Regions from separate parts of the Mesorhizobium sp. ES1-6 genome, predicted to be linked through region 1. Evidence: predicted binding sites of a transcription regulator. Region 1 holds the regulator's gene; each other region holds the start of a gene.
The links. The regulator LexA, encoded in region 1, represses DNA repair genes until DNA is damaged. The targets are predictions, from matches to a motif close to TGTTCNNNNTGTGTTCNG.
Positions count from the first base shown of each region.

Region 1 (6,912 bases):
TTGACAGCCCGCACCGTCGCCCGCATGACAATCTCGGCCGTGCGCGGGTCGAGCGCCGCGGTATGTTCGTCGAGCAGCAGCAAGTCCGGTGACCCGCCGACCGCCATGATCAGCGACAGCGACTGCCGCTGCCCGCCCGAAAGCAGGTCGACGCGGGTATCGAGGCGGTTTTCAAGGCCGAGGCCAAGTATCGACAGGCGTTCCTTGTAGGACGCGAGCCGGGTGGCGTTCAGCCCCTGGCGCAAGGTGCGCTTGCTGCTGCGCAAGTCGGCCAGCAGCATGTTTTCCGCGACCGTCATGCTGGCGGCGGTGCCGCGCATCGGATCCTGGAAGACGCGCGCCAGTTGCGCGGCGCGCTTGTGTACGGGCATTCCAGTCACATCGGCGCCGTTGATCAGGATCTGGCCGGAATCGAGGATCAGGGCGCCGGAAATGGCATTGAGCATGCTGCTTTTGCCAGCACCGTTGGAGCCGATGACGATGCCGAACTCGCCCGTGGCCAACGACAGGCTGAGACCGTCCAGCGCGACCTTCTCGTCGGCCTGGCCCTTGTAGAATACTTTGCGCGCCGATCGGATTTCGAGCATCGTTCCTCCCTCACCTCAAGGATGACGGCGCCGAGGCCGTCACCCCTTGCGGTTCCGATGTCAGTCGACGATGCAGCCGCAATCGGCCATCGAAGCGGGTATCTCGATACCGAACGCGGCCATCGCCTTGCGCGAGATCGTTGCCATGTGGTCCTTGTAGGCCGGGCGCGACGGCGCGATCGTCTTGGGGTCCTTCCCCTTCAGGATCTCGGCGGCGATGGTGCCGGCGTTGACGCCGACCTGCGTGTAATTGACCGCGAAGCTCGCCGGCACGGTGCCGTTGCGGACCGCGCTGTCATCGGAGTTGACGACCGGGATACCGGCCTGGCGGGCGGCCGCGGAGACAGCGGCGATCGCCGGCTGGATAAGGTTCGAGGCCGGGCCGTAGATCACGTCGGCCTTGCCGGCGAGCGAAGCGATGCGTTGCTGAATGTCATTGACGTTGTCGATGCCGACCTCCACCACCTCGAAGCCGGCCGCAGGCGCCGCCGCCTTGATCTTTTCGACCAAGGCAACGTCGTTGGCCTCGCCGGGATTGTAAGGCACGCCGAAGCGCTTGGCGTTGGGCAGCAACTTCTTGGTGAAGGCCATCACCGCGGCGACGTCCTGCAGATCGCTGGCGCCGGTCATGCCTTCGTCTCCGGCGTCCCATGAGGGCACCAGCTTGGCCGCCACCGGATCGGTGACCGCGGAAAAGACGATCGGAATGCCGGAACCGGCGAGCGCCTTCTTGGCGATCTGCGAAACCGGCGTGGTGATGGTGTAGATCAGCTTGGGCTGCTCGGCCTGCAGCTTGGCGATCATCTGCGGCACCAGCGATGCATCGAAATTGGTATGGCTCTCCGTATAAACGACGTCCTTGCCTTCGACGAAGCCGTTGTCCGTCAGCGCCTTCTTGAAGCCGGCTATGGCGGCGTTGAGCTGCGGATGTTCTCCGAAATTGGCAATGCCGATGCGGATCTGATCGGCGGCGGCACTGCCGGCGCTCACCATCAACGCGCCAGCCAGGAACAAACCCGACACCCAAGCGGATTTCGACTTCAACATCATGTCCTCCCAGATTTGATCAGCGCCGCTTGCAGCGCGGCTACTGCAACGATCATGGTCAGTCGGCCGTCCCCTGTCAAACATTATATATAATTCTTGCCACGGTCGGACATCATATATAATTTCTCTTTGCCGGACGACGGATGGACCGCGATGCAGGATGAGACGAACTCCACGAAAACGGAGGCAGCCTATCAGCTGTTGCGTCGGGATATCCTGACCACGCGCCTCATGCCCGGCGCGCCCCTCAAGCTGAGCGCGTTGCGCGGCACCTATGGCGTCGGCTGGACGCCGTTGCGCGAAGCCTTGTCGCGGCTCGAGGCCGAACGCCTTGTCACCGCCATCAGCAACCGTGGTTTTACAGTCGCTCCCGTATCGCGGGCCGAACTGGAGGATCTGGCGCGCGCCAGGATGGTGGTCGAGATCCCCTTGTTCCTCGAATCGATGGAGAAAGGCGGCAAGGAATGGGAGGATGCCGTTGTCACCGCCCACTACCGGCTCTCCCGTTGCAAGACCGCGGTCGACGATCCCTCGGATGCGGCCGTCGACAAATGGGACGAGAACCACGAGGCTTTCCATGCGGCGCTGCTGAGCGCCGCCACATGCAACTGGCTGATGCGTTTCCGCTCGACAATCTCGGATCAGCTACGCCGGCATCATCGCTTTCTTGGCCTGGCGCCGACATTACGGGCCGCGGCTGGCCTCAAGGATGGCTATGAGGAGGCGATGGAGGCATTGCGCGAAGCGATTGCCATCGAGCATCACACCGCGATCATGGAAGCGGCACTCGATCGTGACGTCGAACGGGCCAAGGCGCTGATGACGGCCCATATCGGCTACACGCTGCATGTCTATGTCCACAGCGAAGACAGTAGCGCGACCAAATACGCCGCCCGCGCCGGCAGCTTGAAGGCTGTCGCCGGATGATGTCGGGCCCGTGCACCGGCCGACGCTTCAGGAATAAAGGCCGCCCGTGAGCGGCTTGCCGGCCGTTGGCGTTTTGATTTCGTTTCGTTCCGCCGGAGATGGCACGAACACTTGCTGGAGCCTCTTACCTGGATCCTTCGAAAGGGCTGGCGCCAAGCCTCCTTCAGGGTTAGGCCGCAAGCCATTAACCATAACGATTTCAAGGCCCATGCGGAAACGAAAGGTCGTCTGCCGGCCGCAGTCGCGAGCCAAAAGCTTCTGACGCCTTAACAAATTCACTAAACTTTAAACGGTTGCAGAACACAACTGGAACAGATAGTGTTTGTTCTGGGTTTGTTTTTCGATTCTGAATCAGACCGTTGTTCAATGCCTTGGGGGCCGCGCCATGCTGACACGCAAGCAACATGAACTGCTGATGTTCATCCACGAACGCCTCAAGGAAAGCGGCATACCGCCGTCCTTCGACGAGATGAAAGAAGCGCTCGATCTTGCCTCCAAATCGGGGATCCATCGCCTGATCACGGCGCTGGAGGAACGCGGCTTTATCCGGCGGCTACCCAATCGGGCGCGTGCGCTGGAAGTGCTGCGGCTGCCGGATTCGATCGCGCCCGGCCTCAACGCGGCAAAGAAATTCTCGCCAAGCGTCATCCAGGGCAGCCTGGGTCAAAACAATCTCGGTCGCCAGATCAAGCCGGCGGCCGCACCTTCGCGACTGCCCGCGGCCGGCAATGACGACGATGCGGTTTCAGCCGTGTCCATCCCGGTCATGGGCCGTATCGCCGCCGGTGTGCCGATCGACGCCATCCAGCATCAGACGCATACGATCTCGGTGCCGCCGGATATGATCATGGGCGGCGAGCACTATGCGCTGGAAGTCAAGGGCGACTCGATGATCGAGGCCGGCATCTTCGACGGCGACACGGTCATCATCCGCAATGCCGATACGGCAAGCCCAGGCGAAATCATCGTGGCGCTGGTCGACGAGGAGGAAGCGACGCTGAAGCGGTTCCGCCGCAAAGGCGCCTCGATCGCCCTCGAAGCCGCCAATCCGGCCTATGAAACCCGCATTTTCGGGCCGGACAGGGTCAAGGTGCAAGGCAGGCTGGTCGGCTTGATCAGGCGCTACTGAGCCTGTTTGCCATCGGGCTTGTCGGGCTTGTCGGGCTTTTTATAGGGCGGCAGTCCCCTCGCCTCGCGTGAGAATTTTCGTTGCTCATGCCAGGGCCGGTATGGTTGGTCGACGGCGAATTCGATCTTGGCCGGGGTCGTGGCCGACCGAGGATCGAAGAAGACCGCGGCACTTCCCTTGCGGGCGAGCTGCCGTTTGGTGACGACGAGAACCAGCGGATTGTGGCAGGCATCGTAGGCGGTCGCGTCATTGACGACGATGAGGTCGGCGAACGCGCAGGCCTTCCAGGTGTCCTTGCGGTCTTCGACATGCGCTATGATCGCACCGGACGGGTGTCGAGCGATACAGACGCCTTCGGTGCAATAGAACGGCGCTCCCGCCGGCAGGTTTACCGCATCGGCGATGGCGAATTGCCCACCTGCCTTGTCGAACATCTCCGGTACGACGATGGCTTCGGATGTGAGCGCGCGTTTCCAGTTGTCGACGGTGAATTCGTTCGGGCGAGCCCGGTTGACCGCGAGTTCGCCGCCGCCGATCGGCAGCGCGACCAGCCGCGCATCTTCCGAGATCAGCACATCGGGGGTGCGCGTATCCGACACAGTCAACAAGCTGGCAAGCGCGAATGGCAGTGCCGCGAGCCGCAGCCGGGTCGTCGCCATCGTCGCGATGACCAATGCGACGGTCACCAGCAGCACGGATTGCCGCGAAATCAACCCGACACCATCGATTGGCGAGCGCTCCGATATCCACGCCGATACGGCAATCATCGCCGTCAGGCCTTTGCCCATGAGGTAAAGAGCCGGCCAATCCAGTCCGAACGGCATCAGCAACGCACTGGCGACGGCCAGGAACATCACGACCGACACGATCGGCATGACGGCCAGATTGGCGAACAGGCTGAGCGGCGACACCCGCTGGAAATGCCAGATCGCAAACAGCGCCGTGGCGCTGCCGGCGATGATGGACGTCATGGCCAGTCCGCCTGCCCCCAAAAGGAGTTTTCGCGTCAGGAACCCAGCCAGGGATCGCTTTGGCGCCGGTGGCCTCGTCTTTCCCGCATGGTGATCCGCCCAGCCCGCATAAGCGCCGACCAGCGCCGCGGTCGCCGCGAAAGACATCTGGAAACTCGGACCCACGACCTCGTGCGGGGACACCGCGATGACGGCAATGGCCGAGATTGCCAGGTTGCGCATTGTCAGCGCCGCCCGGTCGAACAGAACGGCGATCAACATCACGGCCAGCATGATGAAGCTGCGCTCGGCGGCGACGACGACACCCGAGATGACGAGATAGGCCGCGATCGAGAAAAGCGCGGCGGCGGCGGCGTACTTCTTGACCGGGCGGCGTGAGGAAAAATCCGGAAACAGCGCGAATACGCCGCGCATCAGCATCATCATGGTGCCCGCGACCAGCGCCATGTGCAGTCCGGAAATGGAAATGATGTGATAGATGCCTGTCCGCCGCATGGCTTCGTTGATTTCATCAGGAATGCCCGCGCGCACCCCGACCATCAGCGCCGCCGCGATCTCACCCTCGGCGCCACCGACACTGGCTCTGATGTGGTCAGCGATGTCCTGCCTGGTATTTTCGACCGACGAGGCAAGGCGGGACCACAGCGGCGCCTCGTCGTCGTCGGGAACGATCCTTGGCGTTCCCATGAAGAAGCCGCTGCCGCCGATCCCAGCGAAATAGCTGTCGAAGGAGTAATCATAACTGTCCGGGCGCACCGGACCGGTCGGCGGCAACAGCCTGGCGTAGCCGCTCACCAGCGAACCGGCCTTCACGCCGGCCGGTATCTTGGCGGCGGAAATGCGAACCCGTTCCGGTGCATAGCGCAATTTCGGCCGGGCGGTCGACGTCACGTCGATGGTCAACCGGATACGTCCGGTCTCCATATAGTCGAGCGACACCACTCGGCCGGTCACCTGCGTGGCGATTTCAGAGCCAAGCATCGGCGTCCCCGCCCGCCACGTCTCGACCTTGGCGGCGAGCACGCCAAGGGCGCAGAGCAGCGCGGCCATCAGACATAGATGGGTCCTGGGCCAGGATCGCGAGGCGACCGCACAGAGAGCCATCAGCACGACGGCGGCGATGGGCTGGACGAACCCAGGTTCGGCCGCCATCGAGAAATAGACGATGACGCCCGTGGCCAGGAACACCGGCACCAACAGGAATGCGATGCCGCGATCGAGCTCCAGCGTGGCCGCCGAAGCCACGCCCGCCTGTATTTGCGGCCATGAAAGGCGGCCGAGATGACGTCGCAAGCGAGCGATCGCACCGGTTCTGGACACGGTGACCGGCGCGTTGATGCCCTCGGGCAAGGACTGCTCGCCAGGGCGCGATACAGGCGGTGCCGCCGGCGCCGATGGTGCGAGCGCGGGATTGGCAAACAGGGATCGTTCGCTGACGCCGACAATGGCGTCCTCGCCCTGTTCCGAGCCCCGGCTCCGTCCAGCCATCGGGTCTGCCCCTTGCACCCTCGACGCCCTATGCTACATGAACGCGCGACGCGCGAAAGTCCGCGCACGCCGCACCCCGCTTCAGACGTTTTCCGAGAGTTCCATGTCCGACAAGGTCATCACCCGTTTTGCCCCCTCGCCGACCGGCTATCTGCACATTGGCGGCGCGCGCACGGCGCTGTTCAACTGGCTCTATGCCAAGCACACCGGCGGCACGATGCTGCTACGCATCGAGGACACCGATCGCGAACGCTCCACGGATGCAGCCACCGCGGCCATTCTCGACGGGCTGACTTGGCTCGGCCTGTCGTGGGACGGGGATGCGGTCTCCCAGTTCGAGCGCGCGCCACGCCACCGCGAGGTGGCCGAGGAACTGGTGCGCCTGGGCAAGGCCTATTACAGCTACGAGACACCAGCCGAACTCGAGGCGATGCGTGAGGCCGCGCGGGCCAAGGGCCTGCCGCCGCGCTACAACGGCCACTGGCGTGACCGCGATCCGTCGGAGGCACCCGTCGGCGTCAAGGGCGCCATTCGCATCAAGGCGCCGACCGAGGGCGAGACGGTGGTGCAGGACCGGGTCCAGGGCGAGGTGCGCTTTCCCAACAAGGATCTCGACGATTTCATCATCCTTCGGTCGGACGGCAACCCGACCTACATGCATGCCGTTGTCGTCGACGATCACGACATGGGCGTCACCCACATCATCCGTGGCGACGACCACCTGACCAACGCCGCCCGCCAGAGCGTGATCTACAACGCCATG
Region 1 is NZ_JAIUGU010000001.1:485,904-492,815, forward strand. It holds gene LB564_RS02610 (ABC transporter ATP-binding protein) at 1-587, opposite strand, end outside; gene LB564_RS02615 (ABC transporter substrate-binding protein) at 648-1,634, opposite strand; gene LB564_RS02620 (GntR family transcriptional regulator) at 1,788-2,561, shown strand; gene lexA (transcriptional repressor LexA) at 2,947-3,690, shown strand; gene LB564_RS02630 (ComEC/Rec2 family competence protein) at 3,684-6,149, opposite strand; gene gltX (glutamate--tRNA ligase) at 6,253-6,912, shown strand, end outside.

Region 2 (6,912 bases), on a different contig from region 1:
GGACGACCCGGACCTGTTCACCGGCCTGTTCTGGACCGGCAAGCGAGGGTTGGAACTTGGCCTTGTCGATGCGCTCGGCGACATGCGCACGGTGTTGAAGACCCGCTTCGGGCCGAAGACCCAGCTCAGGCTGGTCTCGGCGCCGCGCGGTTTGTTCAGCCGCTTCGGCCTGTTCGGCTCGAACAAGGGCTTTTCAGCGCCCGACATCGCCGCGGCCGCGGCCAGCGGAATCATCGATGCGGCGGAAGAGCGCGCATTGTGGACGCGCTTCGGCCTTTGAAAAAGCCATGAAAGCGTCTAGCATGGTTGCCCGAAAGACCCGACCGGCCGCCCTTACCGGCCCTGCGTGGTAGGAGTTTTGACATGCCGCAGCTCATTTTCTTCGCCGTCGTCGGCGTCGCCGCGTATTTCGGCTACCGCACCTTCCTGCGCGAGGCCGAGCGCGTGACGGCCAAGGTGCGGCGGACCGAAAAACAGGCGGCGAACGGCACGATCGGAACGCTGGTCAAGGATCCGAAGACCGGCGAATACCGGCTGGCCAAGGACTGACGCTCATTTCACTCGCAATCGAGACCGTGGACTCCGGACCGGTTGTCCGGACGTGGGCAGCACCCGCCAAGATAAACCTTGCCCTGCACGTCACCGGCAGGCGCCCCGATGGCTACCACCTCATCGAAAGCCTGGCGGTGTTCACGCGCTTTGGCGACAGGATCGAGATCGCGCCGACCGACAGCGACGAGTTCAGCGTGTCCGGCCGCTACGCGCCTGACGTTCCGCTCGATGGCGGCAATCTCGTGCTGAAGGCCCGCGACGCGTTGCGGCAGGCCGCCGGCATTCGCAGCACGCCGCCGGTGAGCATCAGGCTCGAAAAGAACCTTCCGGTCGCGTCCGGCGTGGGCGGAGGGTCGAGCGACGCGGCGGCCGTGCTGCGCGGGCTGGCGGAGAGCTGGGGGCTGGACATCGATGGTGCCGGGCTGGCGCGGATCGGTCTGTCGCTCGGCGCCGACGTGCCGATGTGCCTGGCGGCAAAGCCGCTGGTGGCGCGCGGCATTGGCGAGGAGCTCTCGATGGTGCCGGATTTTTCGGCGCTGGGACTGGTGCTGGTCAATCCGGGAACGCCGGTGTCGACAGCGGAAATCTTCGCGGCCATTTCCAGTCGCGACAATGAGCCTCTGCCGCCGCTGCCGCGCCGCATCGATTTTCATAGCCTGCGCAACTGGCTGGAGGTGACCCGAAACGACCTCGAACCGGCGGCTGTTACGATGCAGCCCGCCATAGGCAGGGCGCTTTCCTGGCTCGATAAGGCTGGATCGGGATTTTCGCGGATGTCGGGATCGGGCGCGACATGCTTCGGACTGTTCGAGACCGGCAATGTAGCCAAGCGTGCGGCCGCCGAAATCCGCGCCCGCCAGCCCGACTGGTTCGTCGCCGCAACGCGCAGCATGGCCTCGGAGGCCGAGTGAGATGGCCAGGGTTGACGAGAACCGTGCCTTCGTTCCGGTGCGCATCGCGGTGCTGACGGTTTCCGATACACGCAGCCTCGCCGACGACAAATCCGGGCAGACGCTGGCCGATCGCATCACCGAGGCGGGTCACATCCTGGCTGCCCGCGACATCGTCACCGACGACCGCGAAAAGATCCGCGACACGGTGCTGGCGTGGTCGCGGGACAAGGCCGTCGACGTCGTGATCACCACCGGCGGCACCGGTTTCACCGGCCGCGATGTGACGCCCGAGGCGCTGGAGCCGATCTTCGAAAAGCGCATGGATGGCTTCTCGGAAGTGTTCCACCGCATCTCCTACGACAAGATCGGCACCTCGACGATCCAGAGCCGCGCGACCGGCGGCGTCGTCAACGCCACCTTCGTCTTCGTGCTGCCGGGCTCGCCCGGCGCCTGCAAGGACGCCTGGGACGGCATCTTGAAGACACAACTCGACTACCGGCACATGCCCTGCAACTTCGTCGAGATCATGCCGCGCCTGGACGAGCATCTGCGGCGCGGGAAATCGACGTCGTAAAAGCCGAGGCAAAGTGCCGGCTTCACGCCGTGTTCGCCAGGCAGAACAGCGCCGGCGCTTTCGAACGGCCATTCCAAACCGGATGCCGGAGACAGTATTTTCGTGGGCAATCCCTACCGTTCACGAGAAGGCAGATATGGCCGTGCAAACTGGGACCATGCACACCGCGGGTGCCATTGCGGCAATATACGCCTGCGATTTTCGACCGAACTGGATCCATCGCAAATCGAAGTCCGCGCCTGCCAAAGAGCGGTCGCAAAAAATCACCTTTGCCTCGGCGGCGCCGCCCAGATCTCGGCGTCGAGCCGCCTGGTCGCCAGCCCGCGCGCCAAGGCCTCGGCGGTGGCGGCATTCTTGGACAGGGATGCCGCCTGCCGCTTGCTGATCACCAGTCCGTCGGCGAGCGCACGGTTTGCCGAAAAGACCCGGGCCAGGAACGGCGGACGGCTGCCCCGCGCTCGCGAGAACCGCGCGGCCATTGTCTGCCTGGCCGTATGGGCGACAACCGCGTCGATCCAACCCTCCACCAGCCTCGCACCCGGTTCGAGAAACAGCAGCCAGTCACCCTTGGCCTGGCGAATGCCGGCGGCGATGCCGCCGCTCCCCACATAGTGGCAGCCGGCATGCTCGGCCACACGATGCGTGTGGTCGGTGGAGCCGGTGTCGCAGATCACGACCTCGCGCACCACGCCCTCGACCGCGCCGCCGATCAGCGTCGCCAGCGTGCGGGCGAGGCCCTCCTCGTCATTGTGCGTTTCGATGAGAACACTGAGCATGATTAGCCGAATAGCGGAAAGGGTTGGCCGGCGCCAGTTTTTGCGGCGCACCATAGAAAGTTCTTGCTTTGTTCTCATCGGTAAAATAGGAATAATTTCATGAGCAGAGCGATTCGACAGAACACGGACAGTCCCTGGGAGCGGGCGAAGATGGAACCGATCATGCGCGCCGACATTGCAGCCTTCGGAGCAGGACGAGCCGAGATGGCCAATGCGATGATCGAGCAGAGCGGGATGCGGGTCCGTCCGGACCGCAACCGCGGCCGGTCGGCGGGCATCAATCCGTCCGGCCGGTTCGAACCTGTCAGCCGGCATGTCTTCGACGATGGCTGGAGTTCGCTGGAGGAACTGCCCCCGTTCAAGACCGAGGTGCAAGTCGAGAAGCCGCGCACCATCATCACCCGCAACGAATCGCCCGACATCTCCTTCGACCGGTCGATCAACCCCTATCGCGGCTGCGAGCACGGTTGCGTCTATTGCTTCGCGCGGCCGACGCATTCGTTCATGGGCCTGTCGCCGGGCCTGGATTTCGAATCCAAGCTGTTCGCCAAGCCGGACGCGGCCCGCCTGCTCGACAAGGAATTGTCGAAGGACGGTTACCAGCCGCGTACCATCGCCATCGGCACCAACACCGATCCCTACCAGCCGATCGAGAAGCAGTACCGGATCATGCGCGAGATCCTCGAAGTGCTCGAGGCACGCGGCCATCCGGTCGGCATCGTCACCAAATCGGCCTTGGTGGTGCGCGACATCGACATTCTGTCGCGCATGGCCGAGCGCGGGTTGGCCAAGGTGGCGCTGTCGGTGACGACGCTCGACCGCATGCTGGCGAGGACGATGGAGCCTCGCGCATCGACGCCGACCAAGCGGCTGGAGGCGATCAGGCAGCTTTCGGATGCCGGCATCCCGGCTTCGGTGATGGTGGCGCCGATCATTCCGGGCCTGACCGACCAGGAGATGGAACGCATCCTCGACTCGGCATACCATGCCGGAGCGCGCGAGGCTGGCTATGTCGTGCTGCGCCTGCCGCTGGAGGTCAGCCCGATCTTCAAGGACTGGCTGCTGCGCCACTATCCCGATCGCTATCGCCACGTCATGTCGCTGATCCGTTCGATGCGCGACGGCAAGGACTACGATTCGGAGTGGGGCAAGCGCATGAAGGGCGCCGGACCCTATGCCTGGCAGATCGGCCGGCGCTTCGAGATCACCGCCAAGCGGCTCGGCCTCAATGCCGAACGGCGCACGCTGCGGACCGATCAGTTCGTCGCGGCCGGCAAGGATCAGGAGCAGTTGATGCTGCTTTGAACGATCATACCGCCGCGGCCGTTTGATTGCCGCCGTGGCGAAAAAATCCCGTCCGGCCTGCCCCGGCCTGCAGACGGTGCCCTCCCGGTCCGGCGCCCCACCCGACCCGGAGGGACTTGCGGAGAATCGGAGCCGATGCGAACCTCGCCGCAACATGGCTCGCACGCGTTCCGATTCTCCGCTTCTCTTCGAAATCGTCGAGAAACCCGATTTCTCCTTCGAGACGAAGGCGATGGCCGATGGCCTGTGGCCGGTCGCGGGGATGGACGAAGCCGGCCGAGGCCCGTTGGCCGGGCCGGTGGTGGCGGCGGCAGTGGTGCTCGATCCGGCCAACATTCCCGAAGGGCTCGACGATTCCAAGCGGCTTAGCCATTTGCAGCGCGAAGCGCTGTTCCTGCGCATTCTTGGCTCCGCGCAGGCTGTTTCCATGGCCTCGATCAGCGCTGAGGGCATCGACGGCAGCAACATCCTGAAGGCCAGCCTGGAAGCCATGCGCCGGGCTTTGGTCGGACTGTCGGTTCGACCGAAGCTCGCGCTTGCCGACGGTCGCGACGTGCCGCCGGGATTGCCGTGCGACGGCCGGGCGCTGATCAAGGGCGACCAGCGCTCGCAGTCGATCGCCGCCGCCTCGATCGTCGCCAAGGTGATGCGCGACCGCATGATGTGCGGCTGCGGCAGCCACCACGACCGCTACGGTTTCGAAGTCCATATGGGCTACGCCACGGCCCGGCACCGCACGGCGATCGAGGCGCATGGCCCGGTGGCACGGCTGCACCGCGTCTCGTTCGCGCCGTTCAGGCTGGGTGGCGTCGAGGTAGCGGAAGAAGAGAGTTTTGCCGAGCTGGAGTGAGGCGACGGCCACCGTTGCGACGCTCGTAAGTCCCGGCCTGGATCCTAAGGTCTGCGCGCGTCGCTTCGCTCCTTACTTCGCCCTAGGATGACGAATTCATACGTCACAAAACAAAAAAGCCGCCAGGTTTCCCGGGCGGCTTTTGATTTGCTTGATACTCTCAGCTCAGTTGAGCTTGGCCTTCACATCCTGCAGCGCGGACTTGAACAGGTCGGCTCCGGCCTTGGCGTCGACCTTGGCGGCGAGCAGCGCGCGGGCGGCCTCGACAGCGATATCGACGGCGCTGGCGCGCACTTCGCCGATCGCTTCGCGCTCGGCCTGGCCGATCTTCTGTTCGGCAAGCGCGGTGCGCCTGGCGACATAGTCCTCGGTCTTCTTGTGCGCCTCGGCGGCCAGCATTTCAGCCTCGCGCTTGGCTGCCGCGACAATGTCGGCGGCCTCCTGCTCGGCTTCCTTGCGCTTCTTCTTGTACTGGCCAAGCAGTTGCTGGGCTTCGTCGCGCAGCTTCCGGGCCTCGTCGAGCTCATTGCTGATCCTGGCGGCGCGGGCGTCGAGCGCCTTGGCGATCATGCCGGGCACCTTGATGTAGACGGCGATGGCCAGGAAGATGATCAGGGCAACCGTGGCCCAGAGCGTTGCGAGAGATGTAGCGTCCATGATGCGCTCCTCACCCGGCCACGGATTTGACCGCGGCCGCGATCTCGGCCTTGCTGGCCTTGCCGCCGACCAGTGCCTCGACGATCGCCGAAGCGGTGTCCTCGGCGATGCTGCCGACTTCCTTCATGGCGTTGGCCTTGATGGAAGCAATGCGTGCCTCGGCCTCGCCAAGCTTCTCGTCGAGCGAGGCCTCGATCTTCTTGCGCACGGTCTCGGCTTCCGCCTTGGCCGCGTCGTTGGCCTGCTGGCCGATCGCATTGGCGTTTTTCTTGGCTTCCGCCAGTTCCTGCTCGTAAGCGGCAACGGCGGCGTCCGCCTCGCCCTTCAACTTGGCTGCCTGGTCGAGATCCTGGCTGATGCGATCGTTGCGGACATCGATGATGCCGCCCACGCGCGGCATCACGACCCGCTTCAGGAAGAGGTAGAACAGCCCGAACGTGATCGCCAGCCACAGAAGCTGCGACGGGAACGTCTCCGGATTGAATGGCGGAAACGTGCCGTGCGCTTCCGCAGGCACGCCGGTGCCGGAATGCGTGTCGCCTCCGGTCGCAGCGTGGCTGGTGTCGGCTGACGGCGCGGACTCTTGCGCGAAGGCAGATGTCACGAACATGGACTATCCCCAGATATCAGGCCCGCCGCTCGCGCGGCCGGCCTGTCCAATCTTCTCAATGCTCAGCCGAACAGGGCCAGAAGCGCGATGAGAAGCGAGAAGATGCCCAGAGCTTCGGTCACGGCGAAGCCGAAGATCAGGCGGCCGAACTGGCCGTCAGCAGCCGACGGGTTGCGCAGCGCGCCCGAGAGGTAGCTGCCGAAGATGTTGCCCAGGCCAATGCCCGCGCCACCCATGCCCAGGCAAGCAATGCCGGCGCCGATGTACTTTGCTGCTTCTGCGTCCATTTGTTCAACTCCTTTGGATCTGAAATTCCGTTGTTATTCCATCCGGCGCCAATTGGCCGAAACTCTTGGGGCCGAAACTCTTGCCTCAATGCCCGGGATGCAGGGCGTCGTTGAGATACATGCAGGTCAGCACGGCAAAGACATAGGCCTGCAGGAAGGCGACCAGCAATTCAAGCGCCGTCAGCGCCACCGCCATGGCCAGCGGCAGGATCGAACCCGCCACGCCGACCGCGCCCAGCGCGGAGAGGCTGACGACGAAGCCGGAGAACACCTTGAGCGTGATGTGGCCAGCGAGCATGTTGGCGAACAGACGAACCGAGAGGCTGACCGGGCGCGACACGAAGGAAATGACTTCGATCAGCACCACCAGCGGCAGCAGGAACACCGGCACGCCATGCGGCACGAACA
Region 2 is NZ_JAIUGU010000004.1:86,657-93,568, forward strand. It holds gene LB564_RS12510 (S49 family peptidase) at 1-280, shown strand, start outside; gene LB564_RS12515 (NfeD family protein) at 364-549, shown strand; gene LB564_RS12520 (4-(cytidine 5'-diphospho)-2-C-methyl-D-erythritol kinase) at 576-1,463, shown strand; gene moaB (molybdenum cofactor biosynthesis protein B) at 1,465-2,019, shown strand; gene LB564_RS12530 (glycosyltransferase) at 2,283-2,795, opposite strand; gene LB564_RS12535 (PA0069 family radical SAM protein) at 2,946-4,100, shown strand; gene LB564_RS12540 (ribonuclease HII) at 4,255-4,950, shown strand; gene LB564_RS12545 (F0F1 ATP synthase subunit B) at 5,116-5,607, opposite strand; gene LB564_RS12550 (F0F1 ATP synthase subunit B) at 5,618-6,217, opposite strand; gene LB564_RS12555 (F0F1 ATP synthase subunit C) at 6,280-6,504, opposite strand; gene LB564_RS12560 (F0F1 ATP synthase subunit A) at 6,590-6,912, opposite strand, start outside.
Region 2: the regulator LexA is predicted to act here: its motif matches at 2,854-2,871, upstream of LB564_RS12535 (PA0069 family radical SAM protein).

Region 3 (6,912 bases), on a different contig from region 1:
CAAGCCTGGTCAGTTGCTCCATGAAGCGGCGGCGATCCAGCGTCAGATGCGTGTATTCGTCATAGGCATCGATCATCGCCTGGGTGATGACGGTCTTGGTGGTGGGGTCAGGCATGGGGTTTTCTTCCTCGATCTCGCTGTCTCGGCTTCGGTTCGGTGTCTGGGCCATTGGCAAGATAGGGGCGAGCCTCGCACCGTCCAGTCACGGCTCGGTGACGCCTTAAGTCGCTATCCGCCACGGTCCGTGGATCATCACGTTTCTGTCATCGGTGACAAATCTTGATGGCGCTGCCACAATAGTGGGGGAAACTGATCGACCAGCCGCCCCATCCGGCGGCCACGGTCCTGAAGGAGCGAAAGCGATGACGATGCCCTCACCGATCCTGGCAACCGCCTTCGTGGTGGCCGTCGCTGCCATTCTGTCCCTGCGCGCGAGCATCGCCGCCGCCGGGAAAAAATCCATGGTCAGGGTTCGCAGCCGCGAGCGCCATCCGGCAACCACGAAAACCCAGGGGTGAGGTGAAGTCATGGACGTACAGGACATCGTGAACACCGTCTCGCAGAGGGCCGGTATCGATCAGGCAACGACCGAAAAAGTCGTCGGCACCATTTTCTCGGTGCTCGAGCACGAGGCGGAAGGCACCAGCGCCTCCTCCTTCTTCGCCAAGATTCCGGGCGCCGACGTGCTGGCGCAGAAATATGACGTCATGGCCGCCGCCCCGGCAGGCGGCGGTGGCGGCTTCCTGTCCTCGCTGCAGGGCGCGCTTGGCGGCGTGCTCGGCGAGAAGGCGGGCGCGCTGATCAATGGCCTCGCCGCGCTCAAGGCCTCCGGCCTCGACATGGCGCAGATCCAGAAGGCCGGCGAGACGCTCGTCCAGCAGGCCGAGGCGGCCGCCGGCCCCGATTTGACCAACCAGGTGCTGGGCTCGGTGCCGAGCCTGAAGAGCCATCTCGGGCTCGGCTGAGGCGGGAGAGCCGATCGAAGTGTCAGGGCCGCTCGGCATGCGACGTTTTACTGGCCATGGTCGGCGCCGCCCCTCATCGCCCTGCCGGGCACTTCTCCCCGTATAGTGACGGGGAGAAGGACGCCGCCTTCAATGGTTAGCCAGTGTCAATGTGCAGGAAGGGCGCCAAGGCTGACACTGCTCCTTCTCCCCGTCACTATACGGGGAGAAGATGCCGGCAGGCAGATGAGGGGCGGCGCCGACGTTGCCGGAAAAATTGCATAGCTGCCAGACCACCACCCTCCCAGATCCCCCTTCCCTACTTAGGCAGCGCGTAGGCCATCACATAATCGCCCGGCTTGGTGCCGACCGAGCCGTGGCCGCCGGCAACGATGACCACGAACTGGCGCCCGTCGGCGACCGTATAGGTCATCGGCGTCGATTGCCCTCCCGCCGGCAACCTGGCCCGCCAGAGCTGTTTGCCCGACGTCAAATCATAGGCGCGCAGATAATCGTCAACGGCGGCACCGAGGAAAGCGACGCCGCCGGCGGTGATCATCGGACCGCCGATGCCGGGCACCCCGACCTTCAGCGGCAGCGGCAAAGGCGTCATGTCGTAGATGGTGCCGTTGCGGTGCTTGTAGGCGATCTGTCCTGTCCTGAGATCGGCGCCGGCGACATAGCCCCAGGGCGGCGCCTGGCAGGGGATGCCGAGCGGTGACAGGAACGGCCCCATCACCACCGCATAGGGCGCGCCTTCATTGCGGTTCAACCCCTGCTCGCTGCCGCGCCCCCCATCCGGCGGCGGCACCTGATCGCGCGGAATGAGCTGGGACTTGAATGCCAGGTAGGTCGGCATGCCGAACATCACCTGCCGCACCGGATCGACCGCCACCCCGCCCCAGTTGAAGGTGCCGAAATTGCCGGGATAGATCAGCGAGCCCTGTACGGAAGGCGGCGTGTAGCGGCCCTCGTAGCGCAAACCCTGGAATTCGATACGGCAGGCCAGCTGGTCGAACATGGTGATGCCCCACATGTCGGCGCCGGTCAGCGGCTTCGGCATGAAGGTAAGATCGGAGACCGGCTGCGTCGGCGATGTGTGGTCGCCTTCGATGGCGCCGCCCGGCGCCGGCACTTCCTTCACAGGGATGACCGGCTCGCCGGTGCGCCGGTCGAGCACATAGAGGTCGCCCTGCTTGGTCGGCCCAACAAGGGCAGGCACCACGGTGCCGTCGGCCTTGGTGATGTCGACCAGGCTGGGCTGCGCCGGCACGTCCATGTCCCAGAGGTCATGGTGCACGGTCTGGCGCACCCATTTCAACTGCCCGGTGTTAAGGTCGAGCGCGGTGATCGAGGAGGAGAATTTCTCGACATTGGCGCTGCGGCCCATGCCGAGCTGGTCCGGCGTCTGGTTGCCGAGCGGCACGTAGAGCAGGCCGAGCTTCTCGTCGGCGCTCGGCGTCGACCACATGTTGGGTGAGTTGGCGGTGTAGGTCTGGCCGGCGGCCAGCGGCGTCGTCTGGTCCGGATTGCCGGAGTCCCAGTTCCACAGCAGCTTGCCGGTGCTCGCATCATAGGCGCGGATGACGCCGGACGGCTCCTGCGTCGAATAATTGTCGTTGACCGCGCCGCCGACGATGATCTTGCCGCCCGCGATCAGCGGCGCCGAGGTCGAGTAGTAATAGCCCGACTTCGGATACGGCATGTTGGTCAGCAGATTGAGCGTGCCGCCCTCGGCAAAGGCCGGGCAAACCTGCCCGTTGGCGGCGTCGAGCGCGATCAGCCGCGCGTCCGAGGTCGGCAGGTAGACCCGCGTCGCGCAGGGCTGGCCGGCGGCGCCGGACGCATCGGCATAATAGGACACGCCGCGGCAGGTCTGGTGCTGGCGGTCCTTGTCGAGCTTGATCTTGGGGTCGTAGCGCCACTTCTCCTTGCCGGTCGCCGCATCGATCGCGATGGCGAAATTGTGCGGCGTGCAGATGTAGAGCGTGTCGCCGATCTTGAGCGGCGTCACCTGGTAGGTGGTCTCGCCGATATCGTCCGGTCCCTTCACGTCGCCGGTGCGATAGGTCCAGGCCGGCTGCAGGTTGGCGACATTGTCGGTCGTGATCTGGTCGAGCGGCGAATAGCGCTGGCCGAACTGGGTGCGGCCATAGAAGTGCCATTCGCCCGCCGGCACGTCGCCGCCGAGATTGGCGTTTGGGATCACCTTGTCGGTGTCGAGCGCGCCGGCGATATCCTTCGGGTCCGTGGTCATCGAATAGCCGGCCACCGCCAGCGATGCCAGCACGGCCAGGATCAGCGGCGCGCGACCGTCCGGACCGGCAAGGCCGCGCCGCGCCCACGGCGTCAGCAGCCACAGCGCCACCAGCACGATGATGCCGCCGCGCGGGCCGAGTTCCCACCAGTCGAAACCGGTTTCCCAGACCGCCCAGGCCAGCGTGCCGAGCACGATCGCCGCGTAGAGCCAGAGCGCGGTGGAACGGCGGCGGTAGAGCAGCCAGGCGGCGACCAGGAAGGCAAGGCCGACGATGATGTAATACCAACTGCCCCCCAGCGAAGCCAACCAGATGCCGCCGGCGCCGAGCACCAGGCCGATGAGGAAGAGGATGAGGGAGGTGATGGTGACAGCCAAGATGATACTCCTTCGACTGTTGCGCGCATGGTGGCGGCCCTGGGCAACCCGGCGCACCGTTCCTGCCCGTCCGCAGCTTTCTCCCGGCGGCCGCGCCTGTCAAGCACCGGGTCATCGGCCTCCAGCGGCTACCTCGTTCCGCCCGAGGTCGGTTCACGACCCCGGCCGCCATAGGGCCCGAGTGGCCGTATCAGGCACTTTACCGGAACAAAACGTAGACAGTTCTGGTCTTTCCCTCCCGAATCACTACATTCGGGGGAAGATGTCCGGCTTTTCCGAAGACATGCCCTTTTTCGACGAACCCGATGCGCGGCCCACGGCCCCGTCGGGCATTGCCGCGCGCGCCATGGCTGCCCGCGGTGGCCAGACCAACGCGCCCGACTATTTGAAGGGGCTGAACCCCGAGCAGCGGCTGGCGGTGGAAACCACCGAAGGTCCGGTTCTGGTGCTGGCCGGCGCCGGCACCGGCAAGACCCGTGTGCTGACCACCCGCATCGCCCACATCCTGGCGACCGGAAGGGCCTTCCCCTCGCAGATCCTGGCGGTGACCTTCACCAACAAGGCCGCGCGCGAGATGAAGCAGCGCATCGGCATCCTGATCGGCGAAGGCAATGTCGAGGGCATGCCCTGGCTCGGCACCTTCCACTCCATCGGCGTGAAGCTTCTGCGCAGGCATGCCGAGCTTGCCGGGCTGCGCTCCGACTTCACCATTTTGGACACCGACGACGTCGTGCGGCTGATCAAGCAGCTCATCCAGGCCGAGGGCCTGGACGACAAGCGCTGGCCGGCAAAACAGTTCGCCCAGATGATCGACGGCTGGAAGAACAAGGGCCAGGGCCCGGCCGACATCGCCGAGGGCGATGCGCGCAGCTTCGCCAACGGCAAGGGCCGCGAGCTCTACAAAGCCTATCAGGAGCGGCTGCAGACCCTCAACGCCTGCGATTTCGGCGACCTGCTCTGCCACCCGATCCGCATCTTCCGCGCCAATCCCGACGTGCTGAAGGACTACCACCGGCGCTTCAAATACATCCTCGTCGACGAATACCAGGACACCAACACCGCCCAATACATGTGGCTGCGCCTGCTGGCGCAAAGGCCCGAAGGCAAGCCAATCTCCCCGCAAGTGGGGGAGATGTCCGGCAGGACAGAAGGGGGCGCCTCGCGCGACAGGTCCGCCGTTAATATCTGCTGCGTCGGCGACGACGATCAGTCGATCTATGGCTGGCGCGGCGCGGAGGTCGACAATATCCTGCGCTTCGACAAGGATTTTCCCGGCGCCACCATCATCCGGCTCGAGCGCAACTACCGCTCGACCGCGCACATACTGGGCGCCGCCTCCCACCTCATCGCCCATAATGAGGGCCGCTTCGGCAAGACGTTGTTCACCGACCGCAACGACCCCGAGGACGGCAAGGTCAATGTCCACGCCGCCTGGGATTCGGAGGAGGAAGCCCGTGCCATCGGCGAGACCATCGAGGCCTACCAGCGCCAGAAGCACAATCTCAACGACATGGCGATCCTGGTCCGCGCGTCCTTCCAGATGCGCGCCTTCGAGGAGCGCTTTACCACGCTCGGCCTCAACTACCGCGTCATCGGCGGCCCGCGTTTCTACGAGCGCATGGAAATCCGAGACGCGATGGCCTTCTTCCGCGTCGTCGCGCAAGGCGCCGACGACCTCGCCTTCGAGCGCATCGTCAATGTGCCCAAGCGCGGGCTGGGCGAAGCGACCATCCGCCAGATCCACGACACGGCCCGCGCGCTGCGCATCCCGATGCTGGAGGCCGCCGCCAACCTCGCCGAAAGCGACGAGTTGAAGCCGAAGCCGCGCGCCGCTTTGCGCGAGGTCGCGGCCAATTTCGAGCGTTGGCAGAAAGCGCTGGAAACCACCCCGCACACCGAGCTCGCCGAGACCATTCTCGAAGAGAGCGGCTACACCGACATGTGGAAGAACGACCGTTCGGTCGAGGCCCCCGGCCGGCTGGAGAATTTGAAGGAACTGATCCGCTCCATGGAGCAGTACGAGTCGCTGCGCTCCTTCCTCGAACATGTCGCGCTGGTCATGGATGCCGAGCAGAATGCAGGGCAAGACGCCGTCTCCATCATGACGCTGCATTCGGCCAAGGGCCTCGAATTCGAGACCGTTTTCCTGCCCGGCTGGGAGGAAGGCCTCTTTCCCCATCAGCGCGCGCTCGACGAAGGCGGCCGTTCCGGACTGGAGGAAGAGCGGCGGCTCGCCTATGTCGGCCTGACGCGGGCCAAGAAGAACCTGCATATCTGGTTCGTCTCCAACCGCCTCATCCACGGACTCTGGCAATCGACCATCCCGTCGCGCTTCCTCGAGGAACTGCCGGAGACGCATGTCGAGGTCGCCGAAGCCGGCAACAGCTACGGCGGCTACGGCAACAACTATGGCGGCGGATCATTCGCATCTGGCCGTGGCGGCCGGCAGAACCCGTATGGCGCCTCGCGTTTCGACAATGTCGGCGCCGACACGGAAAAGTCCGGCGCCTTCTCCAACACCTATTCGACACCGGGCTGGCAGCGCGCACAGGCCAACCGCACCGAGGCGACCGACCGCAACTGGGGCACGCGCTCGGGCCATCAGGTCGAACGCATCGGCTATGGCGAGACCGATTCCGGCTACGGCGCCGGCCGCACCAGCGTGAAGGGCCGCACCATCGACGGTGAACTGGTCGCCAAATCCGTCTCCGACACGCCCTCGCCCTTCAGCGTCGGCGACCGCGTCTTCCACCAGAAATTCGGCAACGGCAACATCTCGGCCATCGAAGGCAACAAGCTGACCATCGACTTCGACAAGGCCGGCCAGAAACGCGTGCTGGATGGGTTTGTCGTCGCGGTGTGAGGATCAAGTCCCGCCAGCCTGAAATCTCGTGTCCTCACCTGTACCTTGCCTGGTTCCACTTGTGCCCGAGCAGCGACAGGATGATGATCAGCCCGTTGAAGAACTGCACGTAGAAGCCGCTCAACCCCGCCGCGACCACCCCGGTCTGGATGAAGGACACGGTGACGGCGCCGATCGCGCCGCCGGCAACCGTGCCGATGCCGCCCCAGGTCGGGGTGCCGCCGACGAACACCGAGGCCAGCACCGGCAAGAGATAGCCGTCGCCGGCGGTCGGCCACCAGGTGAAGTTGATCATCACCGAAAACGTTCCGGCGATCGCCGCACCTATGCCGACGAAGACGAACACTTTCACCCGTACGCGCTTGACGTCGATGCCCATCTGCTGGGCGCTGTCTGGATTGTCGCCGACCACCTTGACCTGCGCGCCGAAGCGGTGACGGTTGTAAAGCATCGCCGACAGCACGACGAAG
Region 3 is NZ_JAIUGU010000007.1:109,721-116,632, reverse strand. It holds gene LB564_RS18815 (dienelactone hydrolase family protein) at 1-115, opposite strand, end outside; gene LB564_RS18810 (hypothetical protein) at 363-518, shown strand; gene LB564_RS18805 (hypothetical protein) at 528-965, shown strand; gene LB564_RS18800 (glucose/quinate/shikimate family membrane-bound PQQ-dependent dehydrogenase) at 1,264-3,579, opposite strand; gene LB564_RS18795 (ATP-dependent helicase) at 3,842-6,442, shown strand; gene LB564_RS18790 (ABC transporter permease) at 6,477-6,912, opposite strand, start outside.
Region 3: the regulator LexA is predicted to act here: its motif matches at 3,783-3,800, upstream of LB564_RS18795 (ATP-dependent helicase).